3 regions of the Pseudoalteromonas qingdaonensis genome follow, and region 3 is predicted to be linked to each of the others. Evidence: predicted binding sites of a transcription regulator. Region 3 holds the regulator's gene; each other region holds the start of a gene.

The links. The regulator sigma-54, encoded in region 3, starts transcription at its own class of promoters, with help from an activator protein. The targets are predictions, from matches to a motif close to GTTGGCACGNNNNTNGNNT.
Region 1: WCN91_RS00820 (DUF3192 domain-containing protein) is a predicted target of sigma-54. The motif match lies at 8,248-8,266, and genes of this name have one in related genera.
Region 2: flgA (flagellar basal body P-ring formation chaperone FlgA) is a predicted target of sigma-54. The motif match lies at 4,689-4,707, and genes of this name have one in related genera.

Annotation. Positions count from the first base shown of each region.
Region 1 is NZ_JBCGCU010000001.1:177,365-187,784, reverse strand. It holds gene lptD (LPS assembly protein LptD) at 1-125, opposite strand, end outside; gene djlA (co-chaperone DjlA) at 406-1,239, shown strand; gene rluA (bifunctional tRNA pseudouridine(32) synthase/23S rRNA pseudouridine(746) synthase RluA) at 1,290-1,943, opposite strand; gene rapA (RNA polymerase-associated protein RapA) at 1,986-4,877, opposite strand; gene WCN91_RS00835 (hypothetical protein) at 4,950-5,084, opposite strand; gene WCN91_RS00830 (PhoH family protein) at 5,200-6,600, shown strand; gene WCN91_RS00825 (diguanylate cyclase) at 6,888-7,790, shown strand; gene WCN91_RS00820 (DUF3192 domain-containing protein) at 7,832-8,209, opposite strand; gene WCN91_RS00815 (D-2-hydroxyacid dehydrogenase) at 8,346-9,290, opposite strand; gene zntR (Zn(2+)-responsive transcriptional regulator) at 9,426-9,839, shown strand; gene WCN91_RS00805 (lysophospholipid acyltransferase family protein) at 10,006-10,420, shown strand, end outside.
Region 2 is NZ_JBCGCU010000022.1:9,557-19,976, reverse strand. It holds gene WCN91_RS14465 (FlgO family outer membrane protein) at 1-111, shown strand, start outside; tRNA gene WCN91_RS14460 (tRNA-Arg) at 181-255, shown strand; gene WCN91_RS14455 (glutathione peroxidase) at 258-998, opposite strand; gene WCN91_RS14450 (flagellar assembly protein T N-terminal domain-containing protein) at 1,120-2,292, opposite strand; gene WCN91_RS14445 (LPP20 family lipoprotein) at 2,426-2,884, shown strand; gene flgN (flagellar export chaperone FlgN) at 3,061-3,486, opposite strand; gene flgM (flagellar biosynthesis anti-sigma factor FlgM) at 3,479-3,799, opposite strand; gene flgA (flagellar basal body P-ring formation chaperone FlgA) at 3,870-4,586, opposite strand; gene WCN91_RS14425 (chemotaxis protein) at 4,762-5,694, shown strand; gene WCN91_RS14420 (CheR family methyltransferase) at 5,742-6,575, shown strand; gene flgB (flagellar basal body rod protein FlgB) at 6,647-7,057, shown strand; gene flgC (flagellar basal body rod protein FlgC) at 7,060-7,482, shown strand; gene WCN91_RS14405 (flagellar hook assembly protein FlgD) at 7,497-8,174, shown strand; gene flgE (flagellar hook protein FlgE) at 8,212-9,570, shown strand; gene WCN91_RS14395 (flagellar basal body rod protein FlgF) at 9,878-10,420, shown strand, end outside.
Region 3 is NZ_JBCGCU010000005.1:103,498-113,917, forward strand. It holds gene WCN91_RS06315 (BolA family protein) at 1-174, opposite strand, end outside; gene WCN91_RS06320 (STAS domain-containing protein) at 180-473, opposite strand; gene WCN91_RS06325 (MlaC/ttg2D family ABC transporter substrate-binding protein) at 466-1,143, opposite strand; gene mlaD (outer membrane lipid asymmetry maintenance protein MlaD) at 1,149-1,703, opposite strand; gene mlaE (lipid asymmetry maintenance ABC transporter permease subunit MlaE) at 1,716-2,504, opposite strand; gene WCN91_RS06340 (ATP-binding cassette domain-containing protein) at 2,504-3,298, opposite strand; gene WCN91_RS06345 (calcium/sodium antiporter) at 3,502-4,473, shown strand; gene WCN91_RS06350 (KpsF/GutQ family sugar-phosphate isomerase) at 4,485-5,453, shown strand; gene kdsC (3-deoxy-manno-octulosonate-8-phosphatase KdsC) at 5,453-6,004, shown strand; gene lptC (LPS export ABC transporter periplasmic protein LptC) at 6,001-6,555, shown strand; gene lptA (lipopolysaccharide transport periplasmic protein LptA) at 6,545-7,075, shown strand; gene lptB (LPS export ABC transporter ATP-binding protein) at 7,072-7,797, shown strand; gene WCN91_RS06375 (RNA polymerase factor sigma-54) at 7,821-9,308, shown strand; gene hpf (ribosome hibernation promoting factor) at 9,334-9,621, shown strand; gene ptsN (PTS IIA-like nitrogen regulatory protein PtsN) at 9,623-10,069, shown strand; gene rapZ (RNase adapter RapZ) at 10,175-10,420, shown strand, end outside.

The sequences.
Region 1 (10,420 bases), on a different contig from region 3:
GGCGCGATAAAGGTTTCACCTTCGGCGGGTACCTTGGCATCCGTCGCCTGTTCCACAGCTGCGAGTGCGACGTTGGCTTGGGCTCCATATAGGGCTATAGCTATCATGCCCCATAATTTATTCATTGACTCACCTTAGCTTAGTTGCCAAAAAGATTAGGGTCCGTTGACCTTTGTTGTTTTTCTGAGTTTAGGCAGAACATAAAGTAAACCACAAAGATAAAAAGACCCTAGAATAAGCATGACATAATAAAGCAATTTTTGGCTAATTACATCTGCCAAGTACCCATAAATACGTCATTTTTATGGCTTATATTCAGCTTAATAGATACGCGCTTGTGCTTGTTAGTTCGATGATTTTTCGTCACTATGTGGGGGCATTTTTAAATAATAAGGGTTCGCGTGAATGTGGGGTAAGGTACTCGGTGCCTGTTTTGGCTTTATGTTTGGCCGCTTTTTTGGCTTATTTTTGGGCCTGTTTATTGGCCACCTGTTTGATAAAAGTCTGAAACAGGATTTCGATAATGCCGGTGGCTTTCGTGGTTTCTTTAATAATGATGGGGTGTCCGAGCGCCAGGCGTTGTTTTTCTCCAGTTGCTTTGCGGTGATGGGGCATATCGCCAAATCCAATGGTCGGGTAAATGAGCTGCATATTCGAGCCGCCACCGCTTTTATGGAAGAAATGGGCCTGACCGGTGAGGATAAGCGCGAAGCCCAACTGGCGTTTAACGCCGGTAAAGCCGATGATTTTTCCATGAGTGCCACCTTGCGTGAGTTTCGTGAACACTTTGCTGGGCGTTTCGATCTAATCCAATTATTTTTAGAGATTCAGATTCAAATGGCCTTTAGTGATGGCCACCTAGCGGCGCAGGAAAAAACCTTACTTGAGCAGGTTGCCAAGGGGCTTGGCGTTAGCAAAACCCACTTTAGTTTTATCCTTAAACGCTATCAGGCCGAATTTGCATTTCGCCAGCAACAGCACAAATTTCATCAGCAACACCAGCAGCGCACTTCCGGCGGCGCCAGCAGCGGTATGGGCCGGGCTCAGGCCTTGCATATCTTAGGGCTGGAAGAAGGCGCCGATGCGGCGACCATTAAAAAAGCCTACCGTAAACTGATGGCCCAGCACCATCCGGATAAGTTGGTCTCTCAAGGTCTCCCTGAGCATATGATGCGCCTGGCACAAAAGAAGAGTCAGGATATTCAGGCGGCCTACGAATACCTGAAAAAGGCGGCGTAAAAACCGCTTATCTCCCAGCTAAAACTTCCACGTATTGTCAGCTTGGTTTATTAAAACGGGCAGGGCGCGGTAAAGGTCATGCTTTCGCCGCTGCTGGGATGATTCAAGGTTAGCCAGTGGGCATGTAATTGCAAACGTGGCGCACGGTCTTTGGCTTCAGGGTAGGCATAGAGGCGATCGCCCAAGATCACATGACCCAGGGAAAGCATATGTACCCTCAGCTGGTGGCTGCGACCTGTGATTGGGGTCAGACGCACCCGGGTATTATTCTCGCCATACTCAAGCACCTCATAATGGGTCAGCGACGGCTTGCCCTTTTCCATATCCACCATTTGTTTAGGACGATTTGGCCAATCGCAGATCAGCGGCAGGTCCACCGAGCCTGTAGCATCCTTAAGATGGCCATCCACTATGGCGATATATTCCTTAGCGGTTTGCCTGTCCTGAAACTGCATGCTGAGGTTGCGGTGCGCTTCTTTATTCAGTGCCAGACAGATCACGCCGGAGGTGGCCATATCCAATCTATGTACGATTTTAGCGGTTGGAAAAACCATATTGGCGCGACGTATCAGGCTATCAGCATGTTTTGGATCTTTTCCCGGCACCGTCAGCAGGCCGCTGGGCTTATCCAGGATCAGCAGGTCGTCATCCTGATAGATGATCTGCAGATAGGGAAAACGTGGGGGATTGTAGTTTAAAAGCATGACCGGCCTCATAGCGTAAGGCCGGTCATTTTAATGAAATGCCTAGTGGCTGACAACGATTAAGCGAATGGCGTCGAGTTTCACCTTGGCTTTATCTATATAGTCGTCCATTTCAGCGCGGCTGCGCTGAAAATGTTTCAACTCTTCATCACGGATATTAGGGTTGATTTCTTTAAGGCTGGTTAGGCGCTCAAGTTCACTATCAACGGCCTGATGCATGGCGGTTTTTGCTGTCTCACGCAATTGTTCCATTTGCGTTTGCGCCAAGGTATTGCCTTGCTTAATAAGCGGATGAATGGCGCTTTGCAGGGCATTCACTAGTTTAGAGGCGGTTTGGCGGCCAACCGCATTAAGCTGCTGGTTAAAGGCATCAAAGGCGACATTTTCCGCCAGGTTATTACCGCCCTTATCAAGCAGTACACGCACCGGCGTCGGTGGCAGGTAACGGCCCAATTGCAGTGATTTAGGTGCCATGGCTTCGGCTATATAAATCAGCTCGACAAAATAGGTGCCCGCCGGCAGTTTCTTGTTTTTCAACAGGGCCACAGACGCGGTGCCGAAATCGTCGTCACAGATCATTTCCATAGCGCCTTCGACCATGGGGTGATCCCAGCTGATAAAGTGCAAGTCTTCCTGCGCCAAAGCAGTATCCCGGTCAAAGGTGATGCTCATGCCTTCATCCCTAAGACTTGGGAAGTTGGCGCCCAGCATATGCTCCGAGGGTTTCAGTACTATGCTGTTTTCGCCCCTGTCTTCCTGGTTCACGCCCCAGGTATCGAACAGATTGATCATATAGGTGGGCAGCTCAAAGCTGTTATCTACCACCTTGATATCTTCTACCAGGTGCTCGGACTTGCCCTGGCCGCTGGAGTGCAGCTCTAACAGGCGATCGCGACCGGACTCCATTTGTGTTTTCAACTCACCATAGCGGGAATCAACGCGCTCAACCAGCTCGCTCAGAACTTCCTCTTGATAGCTGGTATGAGCAAGTAACTGAAGCAGTTCATCGCCAAATTCCTGGTTAAGCATATGGCCCGTGGTGGAGGTGTGCTCAAAGGCGTGCAAACCTTCGTGATACCAGCGCAGCAGGGTGTGCTGGGCGCTGTTTTCAAAGTAGGGCACATGAATTTTAATGTCCTGGGTTTGGCCGATACGGTCAAGACGACCAATACGCTGTTCCAGCAGATCTGGGTTAAGCGGCAGGTCGAACAGTGCCAAATGATGGGCAAACTGGAAGTTACGCCCCTCTGAGCCTATTTCTGAACAGATCAATACCTGGGCGCTGTCTTCGATATCGGCAAAGAAGGCCGCGGCACGGTCACGCTCGATAATGCTCATGCCTTCATGGAAGACCGCCGCTTTAATGCCTTCGCGCTCGCGCAATGCCTGCTCCAGGCTGAGTGCAGTTTCGGCCTTGGCGCAGATCACCAGCATCTTTTGAGGCTTGTTGCTGTTCAGGGTGTCGATTAGCCACTGTACGCGCGGGTCAAACTGAGTCCAGCTGGCATTTTCACCTTCGAATTCCTGGAAGATTTTTTCCGGGAACAGGGCGCGAATGGCGCTAAGCTCGATAGGGCTACCATTGCCCAGGCTGCCCATAACATTCATGGCCGTTTTATACTGGCTTGGCATGGCCATGGGGTAGCTGTGCAGAAGGCGCTGCGGGTAACCACTGATGCCACTGCGGCTGTTGCGGAACAAGATGCGTCCGGTACCGTGTCTGTCCAGCAGCTGATCTAGTATCTGTTCCTTGGCCTGGGTCTCTCCGGCGCTGAATTGTGCCAGCAGGACTTCCCCTTGGCTGCCAAGCAGGTTAACAAGCACTTGCTGTTGCTCACCGCTGAGTGCCTGCTCCTGCAAAATGCTGTTGGCGGCATCGGCTATCTCTTGATAATGGCGCTCCTGATCAACAAAGGCGTCATAGTCATAGAAACGATCCGGGTCGAGTAATTTCAAACGGGCAAAGTGGCTTTGGTGGCCAAGTTGATCCGGGGTCGCAGTTAGCAAAATAAGACCGGCGATGTCCTGGCTAAGCTCTTCAATGCGCAGGTATTCTGTACTTGGCTTGTCCACCGACCAGCTAAGGTGATGTGCTTCGTCCACCACCAGCAGATCCCAATCGGCCAAAGTGGCTTGCTCGAACCAGCGTTTTTTCTTGGTTAGAAACTCCAGGCTGGTCAGCACCAGCTGCTCGGTTTCAAACACATTGGCGCTGTCGGCAAAGGCCTCGGCACAGCGCTCTTCGTCGAAAATGGCAAATTTCAGATTAAAGCGGCGCAGCATTTCCACCAACCACTGGTGTTGCAGGTTTTCTGGTACCACGATAAGCACGCGGGCGGCACGACCGGTTAGCAATTGCTGATGTAAGATCATCCCCGCTTCTATGGTTTTACCCAGACCCACCTCATCGCTTAGTAACACGCGCGGGGCGAAACGTTGGCCGACTTCGCGGGCAATGTGCAACTGGTGTTCAATCAGACTGGCGCGCTGGCCGATAAGCCCCTTTAGTGGCGATTGGTCGCGGTGAAAGCGGTGCTGCCAGGTGTTGTAACGCAGGGTATAGCGGTCGAAACGGTCGATTTGGCCGGCAAAAAGGCGGTCCTGCGGCTTATTGAACTTAATAAAATGGTCAAGAAAGGTTTCCTTGAGCTCGGTTAGCTCTTCATTATCGACGCGCGTGCCCTTATAGGTATACAGGCCATCTTGTTCAATCACTTCGCTGACAGTGAGCTCCCACTCATCGGCACTGCGGATCACATCACCGGGATTAAATAGCACTCGGGTCACCGGTGCTTCGGCCTGGGCATACACTCGGCTTTCGCCGCTGGCAGGGAATAAGATGTTAACTTGGCGTCCTTCCAATGCAACTACGGTACCTAGTCCTAAATCTGACTCGGTATCACTGATCCAACGTTGACCTAAGGAAAAATTCATTACGTGCTCAATCTCGACTTTGGGTTATCTAGGCTCGGACCATGGCGGCCCAAGCAAAAAAAGGCGGCTATATTAGCGCGCAACTTGGTGATTATCACCTGAAAACTGATAAATAGTGTGGCGCTTGTTTATATTATATACAGCAGCAAAAGAAGGCGCTTTTTGCAAATGTAAAACACCACTTTTTCTATACTTTTTTGCCGTCATAAAAGCGTCTTTTTAAGACCATAGACTAAACTTGAAGTATGCCCTTAAGGCATAACCACCTTGTTAGTGTAGTTGTAAAGGTGCAGATATAATAAAGATAAATTAGGAACGCGCTATGGATAAAGACCGCCTCGTTAAAAGCAGTAAAATGTATGTGCTCGACACCAACGTATTACTTCACGACCCCCTTGCATTCCTCTGCTTCCAAGAACATGACGTCGTCATTCCGATGACGGTACTCGAAGAGCTCGACCATATTAAGGACCGTAAACGGGATGTCAGTCGTGATGCCCGTGTTGCCATTCGAGCCTTAGATGAAGTGTTGCGTGATGCCACCCCAGAGCAAATGCTTAAAGGGGTATTATTGCCGGACGATAAGCGTTCGTCTGAGCTGCCGCGCGGCAAGCTGATCATAGTTAATGATCACCTGTTTGCCGACAGTATTTCCGGCTTGCCAGGCAATGAAAACGACCATCGCATTATCAACTGTGCCGTGTATCTGCAAAAACAATACAGTGATGCCAAGGTGGTGCTGGTCACCAAGGACATCAATATGCGCCTTAAGGCCAAGGGCGCCGGGCTGCATTATGTTGAGGACTATCGCACTGATCAGCTAATTGATGATGTGGCGCTTTTAACCTCGGGTTATAAAAAGGTGCCTGGGGACTTTTGGCAGCAGGTTGGCGAGTGTGAAACCGAGCAGCAAGGGCGTGATGCCTTGCATCATGTGTCTCGCGAGCTGGTGCCGGATGTGTTTGCCAATGAATATCTGCTTGATGAAACCGGCCACTTTGCCGCTCGAGTGGTGCAGTACGACGACACCCATATCACCTTAAAAGATCTGGGCGTTGAGCGCCTGATGTCGCGTAATGCCTGGGGTGTAAAACCGAAAAATATCTATCAGGGTATGGCTATGGATGCTTTGCTCGACCCGGACATTGAGCTGGTGTTGCTGACCGGCCCGGCGGGTTGCGGTAAAACCATTTTGGCCTTGGCCTGCGCCCTGGAGATGATCATCGAAAAGGGTGTGTACGACAAGCTGATTGTCACCCGTAACACTCCGGAAATTGCCGAGTCTATCGGTTTCCTGCCGGGTACCGAAGAAGAAAAGATGGCGCCCTGGTTGGCGGCGATCACAGATTCTTTGGAGGTGTTACATAAGGGCGATGAAAACCCGATTTCCAGCCGTAACTATATAATGGAAAAGGCTAATATCCAGTTTAAGTCGGTCAACTTTATGCGCGGACGCAGCATTCAAAATGCCGTGGTACTTTTGGATGAAAGTCAGAACTTAACGGCGTCTCAGCTTAAAACCATTATCACCCGCTGTGGTGCTGGTACTAAGCTGATTTGCTCCGGTAACCTGGCGCAAATCGACAGCAGCTATTTAACGCCGCTGACCTCGGGTCTAACCTATATAGTAGAGCGCTTTAAGCACTTTGAGGGCAGCGCTACTATCAACCTCAATGGCGTAGTGCGCAGTCGTCTGGCCTCCTTCGCGGAAGAAAATCTATAGCGAACAATGCAGTACAGCGTTTATTATAGGCGCTGTACGCATTGCTTTTACCCACTGATCAGGTATGGTTAGCTCCATAGTTGTGCCATGCCTGACGGTCTTTTGGTATGCTATATAGGTACAAAAAACCACCTTGGTAACAAAATCTACCGTGAAAATAGCAAGTAAAGATCGGCAACTCGGTCTAAACTGGTAGCAAAGGTGCGCTAAACAAATAACAAATACAGCTTAGCAACGGCTCTGAATGGAACGGATTGCTGAGCAAGGTGAAGCAAACAGGAAGGCTCATGAAGTCAGCAAAAATTCTCATTGTCGACGATGATGAATTAAACCAAGTGATTTTAACCAAAACCCTTACACCTCAGTATCAGGTGCATTGTGTGAATGATGCCGAGGCCATGTTTGCTTGGCTTGAGGACAATAGTGTCGATTTAATCTTACTTGATATCATGATGCCGGGCATGGATGGCTACGAGGCACTGAAACAGCTTAAACATGATGACAGAACTCAGCCCATCCCCGTTATTATTATTTCTGCTAATGATTCCAGTGGCGATGAGGCCAAGGGCCTTGAGCTTGGCGCCATGGACTATATTACCAAGCCCTTTGGTAGTGCCATTGTTCGTGCCCGAGTGAAGAACCAGCTGACCATCAAACAAAAAAATGATCTTCTGGAAATGCTGGCCAGCATAGATGGCTTAACAGAAATCCCCAACCGCCGTTACTTCGACGAACACTTTGCCCGAGAATGGCGCCGCAGCGTGCGTGCTGGACTGCCTTTGTCTGTACTATTGATCGATATCGACTACTTTAAGCGTTACAACGACAATTACGGCCATCAAAAGGGTGATGAATGTTTGAAAAAAGTGGCTTCGGCCCTAGTCAATAATTGTCAACGCGGCAGTGATTTTATCGCCCGTTACGGCGGTGAAGAGTTTGTTGCGGTTTTACCCGGCAGTGAGGAAGACACGGCCATGGCCTTGGCCAATAAGCTCTGCAGAGTGATCCGCGAGCTTAATATTCCCCATATTGACTCGCCTATAGCTGAGCACATTACCATCAGCATAGGTGCTACCACCTTTAATGGCGACAATAACGACAGCTGCGAAATGGCGCTGATAGAAAATGCCGATAAGGGCATGTATCAGGCCAAAAAAGCAGGGCGTAACGGCGCCGTTTTCCACAGTTAAAAAAAGGCCGCGCGGACTCTCACCCTCGCGGCCTGATTTCTTTATAGTTTACCGACCAGTGCCTGATAGGCGCTATCACCAATGCTTATCAACTGACCGGCCTTAAACACCAGGGGCGTACATTCGTCTTTGCTGATCTTGCCATCGGACTTAACGCTTTGCGTGGCATAAAACAGCACCTGATACTCTTGTCCCTGATGAGCAAAGGACTCACTGAAATCCGGTGTGCCCAGGGTTTCTTTGATCACAGCAGCGCTGTTACCTAAATCAAGGTGGGCAATATAGTCGCGATTTTGGCGCTGTTGTTTTTGCCAATCGCTTGATGACCAATGGGCGTCGGCTTCACCGTCATTTACTGAAACGATACAACCACCAAGTAGAGGCAGGGCGACAAGGGCGCAAAGAAGTGCTTTTTTCATTGTTTTATCCAATTTTTGTTATCTAGTTGGCATTGAATAATCAAGTTCAATGCCAAAACTTTTACTTTATATTTTTCAATTGGTTACAACTTAGCCTTTCAATTTCTTTGGCATTATTGCAAAAGAGTTGGTGAATTTAACCAACCCGATTGCGAACTTCACCATCGGTATAGGCGCGAATATTTAAGGCCAGCTGGTGGATAAGTCTGTCTCTGGCCTGTTTTGATGCCCAGGCTATATGCGGTGTGAGCAGCAGGTTATCGCCCTGATAGCGAACTAAAGGATTTTCAGGCTTGGCTGGCTCTTCACTGAGCACATCTAAAGCAGCACCCTTGATAGTGCCATCGGCCAAGGCTGCGGCCAGATCCGCTTCATTGATAATAGGGCCACGGGCGGTGTTGACTAAGACGGCGGTGGGTTGCATTAAGGCCAGGGTGTCGCGATTTATTAACTGCTCTGTCTCGGCGTTAAGTGGGCAGTGAATGCTGACGATATCCGCCTGCGCCAGCGCTTGTTCAAAGTTGATGCGCCCGGGGCGCGGGGCTTGGCCGCGACGCTCGGCAATAAGCACCTGCATATCAAAGGCATGGGCTACCTTGGCCAGGGCCTGGCCGAGCTCACCATGGCCGATAATGGCAAGTTTTTTACCTGCCAGCTCGGCAATATCATAATCAAGGCGGCAAAACATCTCGCTTTGTTGCCAGGCGCCTTGGCGACAGTCACCTATATACCTGTGCAGGTTATTAAGCAGCAAGGAGATCAGGGTAAAGGTATGCTGCACTACGCTGGCGGTGGAATAGCCGGCAACATTGCACACAGCAATGCCATGCTCCTTAGCGGCAGCAATATCTATGTTATTGGTGCCAGTGGCGGCAACACAGATAAGTTTCAACTTAGGTAAGGCCTTAAGCTGCTCGGCGCCCAGTTGCACCTTGTTGGTGATCACTACTTCGGCATCGGCGCAGCGTGTCACCACATCCTCTGCTGATGTCAGAGAGTGACTGTGAAATTCTCCTAAAGCGGCAACCGGTGCCAGTGAATTTTCGCCTAGGGTGTCGGCGTCTAACATGACGATTTTCATTATGATTCCTCCGAATAAGCTAATAACCCTAGTCTTTCATGGACCGGCGTTTAGCGCAAAATTAATCCTTGACCTTGGTGTTTACTCTAAGGTTTATAATGCTTGCTAAGTAAGAGTATTTTGGGAGGAGTGCAGATGCGTATAGGTGAGTTGGCCAAACAGGTGGGCATGAGTACGGATGCACTGCGTTATTACGAGCAGCAAGGGCTGTTGAGCGCGCCGCAGCGCAGCGCCAGTGGCTATCGTCAATATGGACGCACGCACATGGCGCAATTGCATTTTATTCGTCGTGCCAAGGATGTCGGTTTTAGCCTGGAAGAAATTGCCGAGCTGTTAAAGATAAACTTTGAAAAGGCCGAGCACAGCTGTCAGGAAGTAAAAGACTTAACCCTGAAAAAGCGTGATCTGGTGGCCGAGCGCATCGCCGAGTTACAGCGCTTTCATGCCTCGCTGTCGCAACTGGCCGAGCAATGCTGCGGCAGTAGCGCCCCGGCGCAACATTGTTCAATTTTGACCGCCTTGGAGGACATAGATGGACTTAATCAGTGATTTTTAGCAAGGGGGTATTGTCGGCATTTCGGCTTGTGTATTTCTGTATTTTTCATGACTAAAATTCGGTCGCTCTCACTGGTAAGAGTTGATAAACTTAGCGAATAAATAAAGGGCGCGATACAATGAGCGCCGTTTTTTTGCCTGCAGTAAAAAGGTGAGCACCGTGGATAAGTATGCAGATATAAGACCTTACAATGATGATGAAGTGGCGGCATCCGTGGCTCGGCTGGTGGCCGATAATGCCTTTGTCGATCTTATTGCTAAGCATAATTTGCCTGCTTGGTTGGCATCAATACGTCTTATTTCGCGGCCTCTGGTGCGCCAGCAGCTAAAGCGCAAGTGGGGACAGGTTAACTCTGTGCAGCAAGTGCAGCTTGAAGTGGTGCGCTATCTTGAGCAGATAGTCAATAACACCACGACCAAGGTGACCTTTTCCGGCCTTGATAAGCTGGATAAAAACCAGGCCTATTTGTTTATCTCAAACCACCGCGATATCGTCCTTGACCCGGCCTTAGTGAACTTTGGTCTGCATCAGCACGATATGAATACGGTGCGTATCGCCATAGGTGATAACCTGC
Region 2 (10,420 bases), on a different contig from region 3:
ATCTTTGGCAGCAAGGACAGGGTAGTGATCGCCTCTGGTAAAGGTTTTATTCCACACTTTGTTGTCGAAGGCATGTACCCAGCCAGCTATCGTGACGGTTTAGGTCGTTAATCGATAACAAATGGGCTTGATTATCAAGCACCTAGCCTTATAATCAAGCCCAGTTCTAAACGGCTTCTAGGCCCCTTAGTTAAATGGATATAACAACCCCCTCCTAAGGGGTAGTTGCAGGTTCGATTCCTGCAGGGGCCGCCATCTTATTGTGCTGCGAAATAAGCGGCCAAATCGTCACTGCCACCTATATGCTCGCCACCAATAAAGACTTGCGGCACGGTTTCACGACCTGTGATGGCCTTAAGGCTGGTGAGCGACACGCTGTTACCTAGGGTGATTTCTTCAAACGCCAGGCCTTTCTCTGTCAGCAGATTCTTTGCCTTAGTGCAAAAAGGGCAGCCGGGTTTGCTAAACAGGCTGACCGGTTGAGGTTTTACCTGCTGCGGGTTGATGTACTCCAGCATGGTATCGGCATCGGACACCTCAAAGGGGTCGCCGGGCACATCTGCTTCAATAAACATTTTCTCAATCACGCCATCTTTAACCAGCATGGAATAACGCCAGCTGCGCTTGCCAAAACCAAGGTCGTTTTTATCCACCAACAAGCCCATGCCATCGGTAAATTCGCCGTTGCCGTCGGGTAGCAGGGTGATGTTGCCCGCCTCCTGGTGTTGCGCCCAGGCATTCATAACAAAGGTGTCATTTACCGAAACACAAACTATGTCATCGACACCATTTTGTTTAAACACCGCGGCTAATTCGTTATAGCGGGGCAAATGGGTGGACGAACAGGTTGGCGTAAAGGCGCCGGGCAGGGCGAAAACGATCACGGTTTTGCCAGCAAAAATATCCTCGCTGGTGCGCTTTTGCCATTGCTCATTGTCACGAATGGCGAAGGTAACGTCGGGGACGCGCAGGCCTGTGCTGTTTTTAAATTGGCTCATTGGTTTTAATCCTTATCTAATCAATGAGCCCAGTATGCCAAAATGATTTTAATCATTAAAATGGTTTAATGTGATTAAGTTAATCGCTTTTTTGGATGGTTTGCTCTGTCATTTTTCTGCTTCAATTTATGATCACCAGATCATTGAGCTGAATATTCTGCAGCGGCCTTTTTGAGACATTGCTGGCAACGGCGCTGTGCTGGTATAGCTGAGTGATTTTGACCCGATAAAGGGTGGTGATCTGGCGCGGCAAATGCTTACCCTCATAGGTGATTGCCTGGTTGTGATGGGCCAGGGTGAGCTCTTGTCCCAAGTTCAAGCCGTTGTCTTTGCCAAGATTAATAATGAGCTGTTGATCCTCGATATGTTTAATTTGCCCCTTGCTTGGCAAGCATTGCAGCGCCTGATTAAGGTCATACATAACTTGCTGGCTAAGGGCACTGATACCGCGGCCATACTGGCTTTGCCAAAAGGTGCCGCTGTGCACATCGACCAGAGTGGTTTTATCAAAATCCCAGGGTGCCTGAGTGTGATAGGCCTGCTGCCAGATTTTTTCAAAGCTCAGGGCATCAAACAGTATAAATTCCACGTTAAAAAAGCGCTCAAAGCTGTCATCGGCCCAAAATGCATACTTGCTGTTGAGCTGCTGCCCTAAGGAAACATCCGTGATGTGTGAGAGCAGTACAAACTGGCTATTGCTGGCATTACCTACATAATCGATAAGCTGCTCATCATAGTCGTATTGCTGTGAAAAAAAGGGCGCCACATGCAGGGGGTCTTTAAAATAGGGAGTCGGGTGCACATTCAAATCTGCCTGACTCATTAGTGCAAAGAGCTGCTTGCTAAAGGCTCGTGGAATGTCAAATATTTGACCATAGCGGGCTTGCTGCGGATTGGCAAATCCGGCTTGGGTCAGGGCAAAATGATTGCGCAAGCCGCTTTGCTGGCATTGCTGGATTTCGGCATCTGCTTGTATATCGAGCTGCAAGGTCACGCTCAACATGCCGTTTTGTTGTTGCTCTTCAAGCACATGGATTTGCTGCACCTGGCCATGGCTCTGTATCGTTAAGCTATCTTGCGTTAACACTCCCTGGCTTAGGGTCTGCACGCTCGAAAGCGAAATCCCAGAGTATTGTAATGCCTGAGTAATGGCATCATTAATGGCTTGTTGGCGCGCCTCGGCGCTGCTTTGTCCGGCCAGGGGTGCAACCCCTGTGGTTTGTAGCCATTGAGCCGCTGCATACTGGCTGTAGGCAGAAAATAGCAGGGCGCATAGAAAAGCTGGGTATCGCATAAAAGTCTGTCGTCGGATCTTACTTGGGTTAAAGCCAGCAAAGAACATACCAGGTTAATCTAGCACACGCTTTTTTGGCATTTTTTGTGCATACTTAAGGCAATCATTTTTAGTCGTGGAAGTGGAGAGCAAGATGCTGCGTCAAGTGGGCATAATTCTAGGGTTGGTGATAGGCGCCACAGGTTGTAGCTCAATGTTCGATAAACATGTTGAGTATGGCATCACAAAGCCGGACAGTTACCCTGTGTTACAAGCTGTGGGTTATGCACCCATAGCACCGCAACCGGGTGAAACCGCCGAGCAAAAATCCCTGATGGCGATGAAGGCATCCAAGATAGAGGCCTATCGCGAGCTGGCGGAGCAGGTATATGGTCAGCAGTTAAGCGGACACACCCAGCTTGCTCAAGCGATTGCCACCGATGATCAGCTTGAGGCCAAGGTGCAAGGGGTGATCCGTGGTGCCAAGGTGATGCGCAGTTATGTGGTTGGCGACAGTTATGCTACCGAGCTGGAGCTGGATATGAAGCGGGTTTACGATCTTTATATAAATGAGACCAAGCCGCGCAAGGTTAAAAAGGTCAGCTACTACTAGAGTGGATGGCTGTAGCTCGGGCTTTGCCGCCATCATTGTCGGCCTTTTAGGCCGACAATAGAGCAATGCAGGAGCACATTGCCGATAAGCCCGACAAAAGATAACCCAGTCTCATTGTCGGCGCAGAGCACCGACTTGCAAGGCTAAAGCCTCGCCCACTGCACCGACCTACAAAATTAGGCTTTAAGGTTACGTACTAGTTTATTGTCGCTGCGGTCAATGGCGCCGTCGGCGGCGTAGGTAATGGAGCTGGGCGCGCCTATGAGGATATCTTTTAGCTGCTTAACGCTTAATTGTGCCTGGTGGGCTGCTTGGGCATTGATTTGATTTTGCTTTTGGCACTGGGCAAGGAGTTCCCGAGCCTTGTCGATCAACGCTTGTTCTTGCTCATCTCGTTCACCTTGGTGAGTCAGTAACTGAGCAATATGTTGGTCTTGTTTGTGGATTTGGGTTAGCGCTTGCGCCTTGATTGGGGTGAGGGCTTTTAAGTCGGTGCCGCTGCGCCCAGCAATGGCGGTAAGCTCGTCATTGAGCAAAGCCAGCAGCTCATTTAGGCTGCTTTGCTGTTGTTTTAGAGCCAGGATGAGTGCCGAATCAGCCATACACATCAAACTCGAATGCGGCGATATTCTTCGCCAGCTTTTCGTTGTCGATCTGGTATTTACCTGCGGCGATGGCCTTCTTCAGCTCGGCAACCTTCTGTTCATCGAATCCCGAAGAACGCTCGGCCTTTTCTTGCAATGAACGCATTTGTCTTGCCTGTGGAGTGAGACTCACAGAATCGCTCGCGGCTTTGACATCGGCTTTAGCGGCAGCGCCAGAGGCCTGAGATTGCGCCGATTTTTGCTGCTCGATTTTTTGTTGCGGGCTATTATACACCGCGCCTTGCTGGCTCTTATTTACTTGATTAACCATGTCTTATACCTGAGCTAAACTGACCTTTGGATATTTATCGGCCATTTACGCCATTACTTTAGCATATAATTTAGATATTCACTGCAACGGTTTCAACCGCTGTGACTTGAGCGCTGAGCAGGCGTCCTGATTTGCGGTTGCGAACCCGGATATTCTCGCCCAAGCCACCATCCTCTAGGGCTTCGCCCACGGTTTTAATGGTTAAGCCATTGATTTTTGCGATGATAGTTACGCTATCGCCCTTACACACCATGCACAGCTGACTGAGGTTAATAGGCAAGCCTTGGCGTATGGTGCGTTTACTGCGACTGCCTATCACTAACTCCGGCGCTTCCACATAGCGGGCGCGAACAAAATGCTGAGGTCTTAGCTCGGTGCTGACATCCGTGGCCGTGATGATCTGACCACGGGCAATATGACTGTTGGCCACCACTATGGGGGAGAGTTTGTCGATGCGCACATGCACGTATTGGGTCCACAGTGCTGGTGCCGGACATTTTAGCTGCACCGTCACCTGACGGTTGAAAGGAGGCTCGCTGGCGGTGGAGAGTTCTGGTGGCTGAGCGCAGTAGCGCTCGCCGATACGTGCATCCAGGTCTATGGCCTGTACTTGCAGCTCTTGCTGCGGCTTAATCTGTGCCAAGGCGATAATATGTTGCTCTGCTATGGTTTGTAAGCGCTCACGACTATAGTCATCGCCAAGGGGCGTTTTTGCCTCGGAAAAAGGACTTGAAAATAGAGCGTTCAGCAGCCATAAGCCATGAATAAAGATGATTTTTTTGAACATGCTAAGGGCCTTTCGACTATGCTTATTGCACAAAACAGGGTATAAATACAGGGCGTCAAATAGCAGACGCGCTAACGTAATTATGCTGATATGACCTATTCGAAGCAAAAAGCGTTCCTATCTAGCGCATACAGGCGCAAATCTGTCATTTTAAGTCAAAGCTAGGAGAACCCCGATGGCTGGTATTTTAGACTCTGTCAATCAACGCACCCAGCTGGTGGGGCAAAATCGCCTCGAACTTTTGTTATTCAAACTTAAAGGGCGTCAGCGCTTCGGTATTAATGTGTTTAAGGTGCGTGAAGTACTGCAATGTCCTGCGTTGACTAAAATGCCCAAGAGTAACCCTTATATTCGCGGTGTTGCCCATATTCGCGGGCAAACCATTTCCGTGATTGATCTGTCGATGGCCGTGGGTGGCCCGGCGATCACAGATACCCAGGATAGCTTTGTTATTATCACAGAGTACAACCGTTCGGTGCAGGGATTTTTGGTCGGGGGTGTCGAGCGCATCGTTAATATGAATTGGGAAAAAATCATGCCGCCGCCTTCGGGGGCTGGTCGCTATTCCTATTTGACCGCCGTTACCGAGATAGAGCAGGAGCTGGTGGAGATCCTTGATGTTGAAAAGATCCTGGCCGAGATAAACCCGGTCAATACCGAAGTCAGTCAGGGCATTGCCGAAGATGGCGAAATGCAACGGGATATTGGCGATCGCATCATCTTTATCGCCGATGATTCGGCGGTAGCACGCAACCAGGTAAAGAGAGCGCTGGAACCGCTAGGGGTGCAAACCGAGCTGGCTAAAAACGGTAAGGAAGCCTTGATACGCTTAAAGGAAATAGCCGAACTTGAGTGTCAAAACCATATAACCGAGCGAGTGGCGCTGTTGATCTCCGATGTGGAAATGCCGGAAATGGATGGCTACACTTTAACTGCTGAGATAAAAGCGGATCCTAAGCTCGCGCCCATGCACGTGGTTTTACACACCTCGCTTAGCGGGGTGTTCAATCAAGCCATGATTGAGAAGGTGGGAGCCGATGACTTTATCGCTAAATTTAATCCGGACGAGTTGGCGAGTGCGGTGAAAAAATGGGTGCATAACGGCTAAGGCTTGTGTCACTTATACTAATTAATCACCACTAAGTGAGTCGTAGATTGGAAAATAAGCATTTACAGCTTAACGAATATAATCAGTTTCGCGCCTTTTTAGAGCAGCAATGCGGCATAGTGCTTGGCGACAACAAGCAGTATTTGGTTAAAAGCCGATTAGCACCCTTGATGGCGCGTTTTGGTGTCGATACCCTGTCGCAACTGGTGCAAAAAACCTTAAATGTGCATGAGCGGCAACTTCGTGCCGCCGTGGTCGATGCCATGACCACCAACGAAACCTTGTGGTTTCGCGATCAATACCCGTTTGAGTTACTGAAAAATCGGTTATTACCCGAGTTTTCAGGCTTAGGGCGACCACTTAAGATCTGGTCCGCCGCCAGCTCTTCCGGTCAGGAACCTTATTCTATCGCCATGACTTTGGCTGAATACCAGCAAAGCCGCCCCGGTGCGCTAAGAGGTAATGTACAAATTGTTGGCACCGATATCTCTAACAGTATGCTGGAGGTGTGTAAAAAAGGTGAATATGACGCCCTGGCCTTAGCTCGAGGGCTGAGCGCTGAGCGCCGCCGTAAGTTTTTTACCGAAAGCGATAACGGCATGGCCCGGGTTAACGACAATATCAAGCGCATGGTCAACTTTCGCCATCTTAATCTGCTTGATTCTTATGCCTTACTGGGCAAGTTCGACATTATCTTTTGCCGCAATGTGCTGATTTACTTCGCTCCCGAGATCAAGGCAAAAATCATTGCCCAATTTTCCCAGGCACTGAATCCCGGCGGCTACCTCCTGCTCGGCGCCAGCGAGTCCATGACAGGACTGAGCAACGACTTCACCATGGTGCGTTGTAACCCCGGTATCATCTACCAAAAAAACGTTTAAAAACAATCAGTTAAAATCTCTGGTATAAGAATTGCTGTAGCCTTTTCCACAGTCAAAAATTTGGAGAGGCTATGGCTATCAGTTTTGATAAAGCGTTTGGGGTGCATCCCCAGGCTATGCTTATACGTTCGCAGCGCGCCGAACTCCTGGCGTCAAATATTGCCAATGCAGATACCCCAGGATACAAGGCCAAAGACATAGACTTTGCCAGCGCCCTAAAAGCGGCAAAAAGTGGGCAGCTAAGCGGCAACCGACTCACTACCACACACCCGGAACACCTCCACGCAAGCACACAAATGAATTTGGGTGTAGCTAAATATCGTGTTCAAAATCAATCAGATACAGGTGATGGTAACTCTGTTGATGTGCAAGTGGAACGGAACTTGTATACACAGAACGCCATAGAGTATCAGGCCAGCCTAAGTTTTATGACCAGCAAGATTTTAGGTCTTAAGAAAGCGCTAGGCGGTCAAGGAGCATAACCATGAGTTTATTTAACGTTTTTGATGTTGCCGGCTCGGCGATGAGTGCACAGAACGTGCGCCTCAATACCACCGCCAGTAACCTTGCGAATGCCAACTCGGTGAGCTCCTCAGTGGAACAAACCTACCGTGCTCGCCAACCTGTGTTTGCTGCCCAGTTGCAGCAAGCTCTGGGTAAAGAGCATGGAGAGTCTGTAGGCGTGAAGGTCTTGGGTGTAGTGCAAAGCGATAAGCCATTGCAGGTCGAATACAATCCCAATCACCCCATGGCGGATGCCAAAGGCTATATCTACAAACCCAATGTCAATGTGGTGGAAGAGATGGCCAATATGATTTCTGCCTCGCGTTCCTATCAGACCAATGTGCAAATCGCCGATTCGGCCAAGCAAATGCTTACTAAAACATTACAGCTTGGTCGCGGGTAAAGTGAGGATAGAGCATGAGTAATGATGTGCAATCAACCTCGGGTTTAGGGTCGCTATATTGGAACGGCAACCAGCCCAAAACAGAGGAAAAAAATGATGAGTTAACGCAAGCGGACTTTTTCAGCTTGCTGACTCAGCAATTGTCTTATCAGGACCCGAGTAAACCGGCGGATAACGACCAGATGATTGCGCAAATGACCAGCTTCACCATGGCTGAGGGGATCTCCAAACTCAATGAAAACTTTGAGTCCTTAGCGGCATCCATGACCTCGAACTCTGCCTTGCAGGCTTCTACCTTGGTTGGCAAGAAGGCGCTGCTGGAGTCAGACAGCATAGAGCTTAACAGTGGTGAAGTCAGTAAGGGTACGGTATTGGCACCTGAGGCGGTGGATAATCTGACCCTGACTATCAAAGATAGCAGCGGACAAATTATCGATACCGTGGATTTAGGTGCGCAAAGTGCCGGTGCTATCCGCTTTGAGTGGGACGGTCTTGACGCCGATGGTCAACCCTTCCCGCCGGGTGAGTATCAAATTGTCGCCGAGGGCAGCATTAATGGCGAGTACAGCGCCTTGTCCCTGGCAACCTTTAAGAATATTGAGAGCGTCAATATCAATGGCGCAAATGGAATTATCGTCAATACCAAAGAAGGCGCGGTGCGACTGTCTGAGGTAGCGGAAATTTCTGTGTAACAGCTGCGCCGTTAGGCACTAACCGAAGAGGTGAAACATGAGTTTCAATATCGCATTAACCGGGCTTGCTGCAGCCCAGAAAGACTTGGACGTTACCGCGAACAACATTGCTAACGTTAACACCACGGGCTTTAAAGAGTCCCGCGCCGAATTTGCCGATGTGTATGCGGCTTCGGTATTCAGTGCCGGTAAAACCAAAAGTGGCGACGGTGTGCAAACCACCATGGTGGCACAGCAATTCCACCAGGGCTCACTTAAATTTACCAATAATGCCCTGGACTTGGCGATCACAGGCGATGGTTACTTTGCCATGACCGACAGTTTGGCGTCGCAAGATATGACCTACACCCGCGCCGGTGCCTTTAAGCTTAACGACGATAACTTTATGGTCGATGCCAAGGGTAACTTCTTGCAAAGTTTCCCGGTTGACCCCAGCTCAGGCGACACCTCATCGGTGAGCCTAAGCACCGCCAATCCGATTCAGATCCCCGATGCCTCGGGTTCGCCGCGCGCCACCCAAAACGTGTACTCGTCTTTTAACCTGGATGCCACCGCGGATGCACCAGGATTGGCTTTTGAGCCAACCGAACGAGCCACCTATAACTCATCGACCTCAACCACGGTTTATGATTCACTGGGTGAGCCGCATATTTTGCAGTATTTCTTCGTGAAAAAAGACCCAGCTACCAATCCAAACGAGTGGGAAGTCTATGGCACCTTGGATGGCAAGGTGATCAACCCAGGCACAGGCGAAGAGCAGACAGCACCTTTTTCTCCCTTGGTGGAGTTTGGCTTTGATGCCAGCGGCTTGCCGGCGACCACCAATGGCAACACAAACGTAACGCCCAGCACCTTTGATGAAATTACTTTACCAGGGGGGCCGGGAGCAGGCTTGTCGACCTTGTTAGACAATGGCGCTACCTTCCCAGACTCGGGTGTTGAGCTTAACTGGCGTGACGAAGGCAACACCGCCAACAAGGTGCCGACCCAGTATGCCAGTCGCTTCGAGGTGAAAGCCCTGGAACAAGACGGCTCTACGGTAGGTCGCTTGGCGGGCATCGACATTGGCTCCGATGGTAAGATAGTAGCCTCGTACAGCAATGGCGATTCTACCTTCCTGGGTCAGGTAGCCATGGTACGCTTCCCTAACTCGCAAGGCTTGCAGCAGGTAGGTAACACAGGCTGGAAACAGAGCATCGAATCTGGTGAGCCCATTGCCGGTGAGCCGGGTACAGGTACCCTTGGAACCATTAACTCCTCGGCGCTGGAGCAATCGAACACCAACCTGACCAACGAGCTGGTGGACTTGATCACCGCCCAGCGTAACTTCCAGGCCAACTCGCGAGCACTGGAAGTGAACTCAACACTGCAACAGAATATCCTGCAGATCCGCTAAGGACTTCTAAGGCCACTTTTAAGTGGCCTTTTTTATCTCTGCTGCTGTCGACCTTTGCCGCCCGACGAATTATGTGCATTCGTTGATATGTCGTTGTAGGTCGGCATTAGCACCGACCTGTAAATGACAAATATGCACATTCATTGTAGGTCAGACTTAAGTCTGACAATTGGCCTTTGCAAGGCTAAAGCCTCGCCCACAACACCGAGCTGTTATTTTCTTGCCTTGCCAAATTTGACGAATGAAATAAACGTATTGGTATCAATCTTGCTTTTCCTACCCTAGTTAGAATTGTGGGAGCAAGCCAATGGATAAAATGCTGTATATAGCAACTTCCGGAGCCAAGCAAAGCCTGTTGGGCATGGCGGTTAAAAGTAATAACCTGGCCAATGCCAACACCACGGGGTTTAAAGCCGATATTGCTCAGGCACGGTCGATGCAGGCCTTTGGTGAGGGTCTGCCGACCCGAGTTTTCGCCTTGCAGGAGCGAGCCGGAACCAACACCAGTGCCGGCGGCATTTCCGCGACTGGGCGTGATCTCGATATCGCCATGAGCGAGCAAGGTTGGCTTAGTGTCCTTGATGACACCGGTAATGAAGCCTATACCAAGGCCGGTTCGCTAAGCATCACCCAGGAAGGCCTGCTGGTGGACCGTGAAGGTCGACAGGTGGTCGGCGAGGGTGGTCCGGTTATTCTGCCCCTGCCCATAGAAAAGGTCAGTTTTAGTAAGGATGGCACTATACAGGTTCGCCCACAAGGCGCGCCTGCCAACTTCTTAGAAGAGGTGGACAGGCTGAAAATAGTGCAGGCCACGGGTCGCCAAGTGGAAAAAGGTAATGACGGCTTGTTT
Region 3 (10,420 bases):
TGAGATTTGCTCCATCAGTGGCTTATAAACCAACTGCTGTTTTTTAACCGGGGTTAACCCGTCAAAGCAGTCACCCACGGCTATCACCTGATAGTGGGTACCTTCAACTTTAACTATTACTTCTTCGAGCCCTAGCTCGTCTTTCAATAAAGCTTCAACTTGACTGCTTTGCATTATTCTCACTCAAAAATTTTGTCGACCTGACCCAGTTGCATCAACTTTTGCAGCTGTTCAGGGATATGCTGTAGTCGCAACTCTTTACCTTGCTTATGAAGCTGCGACAAGCTGTCTAATAACCAGGCCAACCCAGCGGTATCAACGTGACTAACGTCATTTAAATCCAGTGCTACCTTGGTACTGCTACTAGCAAGCAGTTGCTGTACTAAGGTCTTATCGGCAACACTATATCGGGTTAATTCACCACTGAGTGTAAACTGGTCATCACTTTTTTGTGATAAGGTCAGGCTACTCATTGCCACCTTCACCACGAAACTGAACTGGCAGTTTACTTTTCTTCTCTAGTAAATCAATGACATGTTCAATGCCTTCCTGGCGTAAAATGCCATGCAGCTCACTTTGTTTGGCATCAAGCAGGCTAATGCCTTCGGCTATCATGTCATAAGCGCGCCATTGATTGCTATTATCCTTACGCACTTTAAAGCCAATATCAATGTCTGGCTTGCCTGGGTCTTTAATCGTGGTTTTCACCACTACCACAGTTTCATTACCAAACTCTTTCGCAGGATCGAATTCCACGGTTTGGTTAGTGTATTGGGTAAACACACCGGCATAAGTGGCTACCAGGTAATCCTTAAACACATCCATAAAACGCTTAATATTGTCGATCGCCTGCTTTTTTTCCTCAGGGTCTTCGATATTGCGCGCCTTTTGAATATAGCTTGCCAGTACACGATAAGAGGCATACTTATAATCGACATAAGGAAGAAGCTCTTCTTCCACTATCACTTTTAGATGTTCTTTATCGGCGGCAATCTTGCTCTGGTCATGTTCGATACGCTTAAAGGTTTGATCGGCAACCTGGCGCACCATTTTATATGGATCGCTTAAATCGACTTCCGCCGCCTGCGCCTGGGGCGCCAGCAGTAAAAACAATCCTGCTACGAAACTGAAAACCTTATCCATAACTGCTACTCGCTACCTTGATTGAATAGAAACTGGCCAATTAGCTCTTCCAACACCAAGGCTGACTTGGTATCGGTGATCATATCGCCGTCCTTTAACGCTTTTGACTGCACACCAAAAATGGCGTCAATTGATAACTCATCATCTTGTTGCGACTCAGCCACGGCATTGCCCAAACAGGCCTGCTGCGCTTGGTTGCTGGCAATAGCCGGGTTAATACCCAAGTACTGCTCACCTAAAATGCCAGATGTAAGAATAGACACCGAAGTGGCATCGGAAAACTTACATTCATAGGCGTTATCTATGGCCATATAGACCACAGGCACAAACTCACTAGGGTGCACCTGAATAGTTTCAACACGGCCGATAACTACCCCGCCCACCTTGATAGGTGCTCGAGTTTTTAGTGATCCTATATTTTCAAACTTAGCCTGCAATGAATAAGTGCCATTACTGCCGCTTAAACCGGCATTTGCCACCTTGAGCGCCAACATAACGAACGCAGCAACGCCCATAGAGACAAACAAGCCGACCAAAATTTCAATTGTTCTCGAATTCATGGTGTTAATCCTTTAGCCGCCAAACATTACGGCGGTCAAAATAAAATCGAAGCCAAGCACGGCCAGTGAAGAATGGACAACGGTTTCCGTTGTCGCTTTGCTGATCCCTTCCGATGTGGGGACGCAATCATAACCCTTGTATAAGGCTATCCAGGTCACCACCAGGGCAAATACACAGCTTTTAATTAGGCCGTTAAGTATGTCTTTCTCGAACGACACCTGCGACTGCATAATTGACCAGAAACTACCGCGGTCAACGCCAAGCCAGTCAACGCCGACTAAATGCGCTCCTAAAATAGCCACCGCAGAGAAGATGAGTGCCAGCGCCGGCATGCTGATCATACCCGCCCAAAAGCGTGGAGCAATCACCCGCTTTAATGGGTCCACCGCCATCATTTCCAAACTGGTAAGCTGCTCTGTGGCCTTCATCAAACCGATTTCTGCGGTCAAGGCACTACCGGCGCGTCCGGCAAATAAAAGCGCCGTCACTACAGGGCCGAGTTCACGCAGTAGGCTCAGTGCCACCAAGGGGCCCAAACTGTCTTCAGCGCCATAATCAACCAGTACGGTATAGCCTTGCAGGGCTAATACCATGCCGATAAACAAGCCGGATACCACAATAATAATCAGGGATAAAAAACCCACCATGTAAAGCTGGCGGATCAGCAGCGGCGTGCCCTTACGAAAGTTAGGCATGCTTAATAAGGCGCCCAACAGCATGTAAGTAGCACGGCCCATAGAGGCGAAGCGGCTCAGGGTTTTATGCCCCAGGCGCTGCCAAAATTCGAGCAAGGCTGACATTATGACATTAACTCCTGCTCATAAGGCTGAGCATCAAAATGAAATGGCACAGGACCATCAGACAAGCCCTGTAAAAACTGCTGCACCAGAGGTGATTCATGCTGGCGCAGCTCATCCGGGCTGCCACAGCCTATCACCCCTTTTTCAGCGATGATGATCACATGATCGGCAATGCTCATCACCTCGGGTACATCATGGGTAACGATTAAGGACGACAGCCCAAGGACATTATTAAGCGAGCGGATCAACTTCACCAGCACGCCCATGGAAATGGGGTCTTGTCCGGCAAACGGCTCATCGTACATGATAAATTCTGGGTCCAGGGCAATGGCACGGGCTAGTGCTGCACGACGGGCCATACCGCCAGAAAGTTCGGCCGGCATCAAGTCTTTGGCACCGCGCAGACCCACGGCTTGCAGCTTCATCAAGACAACAAGACGGATCAATTCTTCGCTTAGTTGTGTATGTTCACGCAGCGGAAAGGCGATATTGTCGTACACCGACATATCGGTAAATAAGGCGCCACTTTGGAACAGCATGCTCATTTTCGTGCGCGCCTTATACAGCGCCGCGCGATTCATGCTAGGAATACTTTGACCTTGAAAAAGAATATCGCCACTATTTGGCTTAAGCTGACCACCGATCAGCCGCAGCAAGGTGGTTTTACCTATACCACTGGGGCCCATAATCGCAGTGATCTTCCCCTTGGGAATGGTTAGGCTCATATTCTGATAGATAACACGTTCCGCGCGTTTGAAGGTAACATCCTTGATTTCAACGATTGGTTGCGACAAGTCGCTCTCCCACTATTTTTCCGTCATGTGACCCGACATTTTAAAGTTTTTTTGCGCCGAGGGAAAAAAGAATCTGTAAAAATTTGTAAGATCATTCAACAAAGCTGTAATGACGACAAATTAGGTGCGTTTTTTTACACAATTACAACGGCTTTTGATACTATTTGCGCCAGTATTTTTTCTAACTCATTGGCTTTGCACTCATGCTCACTTCTTTTGCCATTCTCGTCGCCGGTTTTGTCGCTCTCGTTTGGAGTGCCGACCGCTTTGTCTTTGGCGCCGCGGCTTTAGCACGCAACCTTGGCGTACCCGCTTTAATCATAGGTTTAACCGTAGTCGCCATGGGCTCTTCTGCCCCGGAGATGATGGTATCAGCGTCGGCAGCACTGGCTGATAAAACCGATACTGCGGTGGGTAATGCGGTGGGCTCAAATATTACCAATATTCTGCTGGTGCTGGGTATCACTGCTCTATTACGCCCGCTGTCGGTGTCCTCGGTGACAGTTAAACGGGAAATGCCCTTAGCTTTTGTAGTCTCAATAGCCGCCTGGTACATGTTTACCGACAACTATTTTTCCAGTGTAGAAGGCTGGTTGCTACTAGCCGGCTTTGTCGCCTTTATCACTTTTCTTATCATTATTTCGCGCCAGCAAAAAAATGCCGAGGACGACCCCTTTGTCAGCGAAGCCTGTGATGAAATCCCTAAAGATGTGAGCACCAAAGCCGCCTCCCTATGGTTGATTGTGGGCCTGATACTACTGCCAGTCAGCTCGCATTTTATCGTTTCTTCGGCGGTGGAAATCGCTCAATTCTTTGGTCTTAGCGACCTGGTTATCGGCCTTACCATTATCGCCATTGGTACCAGTTTACCTGAGCTTGCCGCCTGTGTAGCCGGCGTGTTGAAAAATGAAGACGACCTGGCCCTAGGTAATATCGTTGGCTCAAACCTGTTCAATATCCTTGCCGTGCTTTCCCTTGCCGGTATTCTTAACCCAGCGGTGATTGACCCGGCCGCAGCCAACCGCGATGCCCTGGTAATGATAGCCGCGACCATAGTATTAATTGCCATGAGTTTGAACTTTCGTGGTGCCAGACGCATCAACAGGTTAGAAGGAGGCATGTTGCTGGTCGCATTTTTTGCCTACCAAGGATATATTTTTAGTCAGATAGCATAGAGTAAGCGTATATGACACAAAGCTACATCGCTTCCGCCCAGCGGGTGATAGAGACAGAAGTTCTTGCCCTTCAAGAGCAGCTGCAACATCTTGACGAGCAGTTTATTCAGGCCTGTGAACTAATGAAGGCCTGCACCGGGCGCATTATAGTGGTCGGCATGGGCAAGTCTGGTCATATCGGCAACAAGATAGCCGCCACTTTGGCGAGCACAGGCACCCCGGCCTTTTTTGTGCACCCGGGAGAAGCCAGTCACGGCGATTTAGGCATGATCACCGCCCAGGATGTGGTGTTATTAATCTCTAACTCCGGCGAGACTCATGAGATTGTCAGCATCATCCCTGTAATTAAGCGCATTGGTGCAACCTTGGTGGCCATGACAGGGAATACCCAGTCAAGCATGGCCACCCTGGCAGATCTACATATCTGCATCGGCGTTTCTCAGGAAGCCTGCCCCTTGGGCCTGGCTCCCACCGCCAGTACCACGGCCACTTTAGCCATGGGCGATGCCATCGCCGTTGCCCTGCTCGAAGCCAAGGGCTTTACCGCCGATGATTTTGCCCTGTCCCACCCCGGCGGCAGCCTGGGTAAACGTTTATTGCTAACGCTTAACGACGTTATGCACAGCGGCGACAGCGTGCCACGCTCACATCAATCGCAAAGCATTAAAGAAGCCTTGTTGGAGATTTCCAGCAAGGGTCTGGGCATGACGGCGGTAATCAATGACGAACAACAGCTGGTTGGCCTCTTCACCGATGGCGACCTGCGCCGCGTGCTGGAGCAGCGCATAGATATACATAGCACCACCTTACTTGAGGTGATGACACCAAATTGCACCACGGCCACCGCCAATATGCTGGCCGCCGAGGCGCTTAATATCATGGAGCAAAAGCGTATCAACGGTCTTATCGTCATCGACCAAGACTCTCGCCCCATTGGCGCCCTGAATATGCAAGACCTACTGCGGGCGGGAGTGATTTAATGCAATTTTCCGATTTGTATCAGCCCATAGAGCAAGATGCCTGGCAAAGAGCTCAGGCGGTAAAATTACTTATCTGCGATATCGACGGCGTGTTTTCCGACGGTCGTATCTATTTGGGCAATCAGGGGGAAGAACTCAAAGCTTTCAACACCAAAGACGGCTTTGGCATTAAGGCTTTATTGAATAGCGGCACCCAAGTTGCGGTGATCACCGGCCGCCAGTCACAAATAGTGCAAACCCGCATGGAAAGCCTGGGCGTCCCTTATATTTATCAAGGCCGAGAGCATAAGCTCGACGCCTACGGCGAACTCAAGCAAACCCTTAATCTGAGTGATGAGCAGATTGCCTATATAGGTGATGATGGCCCGGATTTACCGGTAATGGAAAAGGTAGGTTTTGCCGTGGCCGTTAATGACGCCCATCCTTTGGTGAAACGTATTGCCCATTACACCACAATGCTGCCAGGCGGCTTTGGGGCAGTGCGTGAACTAACTGACCTGCTGATATTGGCCAAGGGCGGCAGCCTGGGCACTGAGGGTACCAGCTCATGAATATGGCGCGGGTGCTGATATCCATCGTTTTTATTGCGCTTATGGCCTGGCTATGGGCACCCTATTATATGCAATCGGAAAAAACGGTAACAAGCAGCAGCGATACCATTTCTATCCCGGATTATATTGCCACCGGACTTAGACAAAGCAGCTATAACGATCAGGGGGCGTTAAGCCACACAGTTTATGCTGAGCATATGGAACTCTTCGACGAGCTGGGTTTTACCCACTTCAAGAAGCCGGTATTTACTCTCTATAACGAAGGTGAACGCTGGCGTGTAACCGCCGATGAAGCGACACTCTACAATAACAATATTTTGATCTTGGAAAGCAACGTCATCGCCACCAATTTAATACCAGGGGCAATGATCGAAAAGGTCCAAGCAGCAGCTATCCAAATAGACATTGGTGCCCAACGTATGGAATCGGAGCAAAGTGTTGAGCTCAGGGGGCCAGATCTCCTGATCACAGGTCAGGGCTTGAAAGCGGATATCAATACAGAGATAGTGGAACTAATAAAACATACGCGAACGGTATATTATGACCAGTAAATTCAAAGCATTAATCATAGGTTTGGGGTTCGGAATTGGGGCTGTAAATGCCTGGGCGGAACAACCGAGCACGGTGACGGAAGTACAGATCGACGCCGATAAACAGCAGGCGCTGATCAAAGAAAATATCACCATTTTTGATAAAAATGTACACATTGTTCATGGTCAACGAGAAATCAAGGCGGATCGCCTTGAGGCCCACCGTCGCCCTGAGTTAGGTGATAACAAGCAGTTGCTGATTGCCACCGGCAACCCAGCCATCTACAGCGAAACCATGGAAGATGGTACGCAAATCACCGCTTCTGCCAAGGAAATCCGCTACGATGTAGCTACGCAAATGCTGCAGATTTCCGGCACTGCAAAAATAGCCATGGCCGATCAACAGATAATCGCCGAGACAATCAGCTATGATATAAACAAGCAGCTGATCAGTGCCGAAAAAGATAAAGATTCGAGCACTCGCGTAAGAACCACGCTCACACCGCAAAATGATGAGCAAGAAGAGAAGGAACAACCATGACCACGCTGAAGGCGCAAAAGCTGGCAAAAAGCTATAAGGGCCGTGAAGTGGTCAAGGATGTGGGCCTGGAAGTCAAAGCTGGCAGCATAGTCGGCCTGCTTGGCCCTAACGGCGCCGGTAAAACCACCACCTTCTATATGATCGTTGGCCTGGTGCCAAGCGACAAAGGGGTGATCAGCATAGACGAACAGGATATCACCCTGCTGCCCATGCATTCTCGCGCCCGTTTAGGCATAGGTTATTTGCCGCAAGAGTCTTCGATTTTCCGTAAATTGACCGTTTATCAGAACCTGATGGCCATTTTGGAAACCCGTAAGGATCTGGATAAAAGCGGCCGCGAGCGCGAGCTTGAAGGCCTGCTGGACGAGTTTAATATTCAGCATATTCGCGACTCCTTAGGCATGGCGCTTTCCGGCGGCGAACGTCGTCGCGTGGAAATTGCTCGCGCCTTAGCCGCTAACCCGAAATTTATTCTGCTCGACGAACCTTTTGCTGGTGTTGACCCTATTTCGGTGCTAGATATTAAGAAAATCATTGAACACCTCCGCAACCGTGGCATCGGCGTCCTTATCACCGACCACAATGTGCGCGAAACATTAGATGTATGTGAAACTGCCTATATCGTCTCCCATGGCGAGCTAATCGCATCAGGAACTCCCCAACAGGTATTAGCAGATCAAACCGTACGCGATGTATATTTAGGTGAGCAGTTTAGACTTTAATTACAAAAGGATTGTTAGAGTACATGAGGCAATCATTACAGCTGCGCCTAGGCCAGCAATTAACAATGACCCCCCAATTGCAGCAGGCTATCCGCCTGTTGCAGCTCAGTACTTTGGATCTCCAACAAGAAATTCAAGAAGCACTTGATGCCAACCCCTTGCTCGAAATCGAAGAAGAGCATTACGGCGATAACGACCTGCCGCGCGATAAAAACTCGGCGGCTGACAGTGATAGTGACACCCAAAACAGCACAAGCAATCAGGACGAAGTTGAAAGCGGCGATGCCCTCAACAATGACTCGATCAGCGATGATCTGCCCATGGATGTATCCTGGGACGAGTATATCAGTGCCGCACCGGTCGCTTCATCTGGGCCCATGCCAGATGATGAGTCTATTTATCAAGGCGAAACCACGGAAACCCTGCACGACTACCTGATGTGGCAATTACGCCTCACCCCTTTTAGCGCCATAGATGAAGCCATTGCCACCGCGATTATCGAAGCCATCGACGACAACGGCTTACTTACCGTTAGCACCGAGGACTTGCTCGACAGCATCAACCATGATGAGCTGGAAGAAGAGATTGAACTCGACGAAATAGAGGCCGTGCTTAAGCGAGTTCAAATGTTTGATCCTATAGGTATTGGCGCTCGCTCACTACAAGAGGGCTTGTTGATCCAGCTCAATCAATTTTCATCTCAAACCCCTTGGCTTAACGAGACGAAAGAGGTAGTTTGTAACTATATTGATTTGCTTGGTAACCGTGACTACCGCACCTTAATGAAAAAGACTAAGCTTAAAGAAGCGCAGTTAAAAGAGGTGATGACACTGATACACAGCCTGAATCCCAAGCCCGCCGCGACCATAGTACGCGAAGAGTCGGAGTATGTGATCCCGGATGTATCGGTGAAGAAGGTCAAGGGTCGCTGGAAGGTGGAATTAAACCCCGATAGCATGCCGAAGATACGTGTGAACGATCACTACGCATCCCTGGGTCGCAACTGCAAATCACAAAGTGACAGCCAATTTATTCGCTCTCACTTGCAAGAGGCAAAATGGTTTATAAAGAGCCTGGAGCAACGCAATGACACCTTACTTAAAGTAACTAATTGCATTGTGCAGCAACAACAGGCATTCTTTGAACATGGCGAAGAAGCAATGAAGCCAATGGTCCTTAACGACGTTGCAGAAATGGTGGAAATGCACGAGTCGACTATCTCTCGTGTTACCACACAAAAATACATGCACACGCCACGTGGGATCTTTGAGTTAAAGTACTTTTTCTCCAGCCATGTGAATACCGAGAATGGAGGTGAATGCTCATCCACAGCGATTAGAGCATTGATCAAAAAGCTAGTAGCCGCGGAAAATCCTGTAAAACCGTTAAGCGATAGCAAGATTACCGACATACTAGCAGAGCAAGGAATCAAAGTGGCTCGACGGACGATTGCAAAATATCGTGAATCGTTGGCCATACCACCGTCAAATCAACGTAAAAGCTTGATATAGACGTTAGACAAGAAGGAAAATGCTTATGCAATTAAATCTTACCGGTCGTCATGTAGAAATCACAGACTCTCTTCGCAACTATGTAAATAGTAAATTTGCCAAATTAGAGCGTCACTTTGACCACATTAATAATGTGCATGTTATTCTCGATATCGAGAAATTGAACCAAAAAGCAGAAGCAACTCTTCATGTAAACGGCGGCGAACTGTTTGCCACCGCAGAGCATCAGGATATGTACGCGGCGATCGATGGCTTAATTGACAAATTAGACCGCCAGGTAATCAAACATAAAGAGAAATTGTCTCGTCATTAAAATGAGCTTAGATTTACTTTTTTCCAAGGACTGCAGCAAGGCTGCGGTCCTTTTTAATAGCAAAAAAAGAATGTTGGAATACCTCTCTCAGGTAGCACACCAACATATCCCCCACCTCAGTGAGCAAGCCATACTGGACTCCCTTCTGGCTCGTGAAAAGCTTGGCAGCACTGGCATAGGAAAAGGGGTGGCTATTCCACACGGTCGCCTTGAAGGCATAGAGAACACCCTAGCCATTATTGTCACCAGTCGTGAAGCAATCAATTTTGACGCCATCGACAATCGCCCCGTGGATATTTTTGTGGCGCTGCTTGTACCAGGCGATCAATGCGAACAACATCTCAAGACCTTGGCGAAAATTGCTGATAAACTTAAAGATAAACAATTATGTAAGCAGCTAAGATCGGTCACCAGCGACCAGGAACTGTACCAGTTAATGGTTGTATAAGGCGCGACACGGAAAGTTCGGCTGAATGTACGGCTGAAAAGCCCGATTGATAAGTTCGAGTGTTTAACTTTAATGCCAGCATCTGGCTCGGCAAGGAGTGGATAAGTGGATTTAATTATTGTCAGTGGGCGCTCCGGTTCGGGTAAATCCGTCGCCCTGCATGTACTTGAAGATCTCGGCTACTACTGTGTCGATAATATCCCAGTCAACCTATTGCCCTCCCTAGTGCGCAGCGTGTCCGACAATTACGATAAAATTGCCGTCAGTATCGACGTTCGCAACCTTCCTAAAGAAGAACAAGAATTCAGCGATTTACTCGGTTACCTACCAGAGTTTTCACAACCGACACTC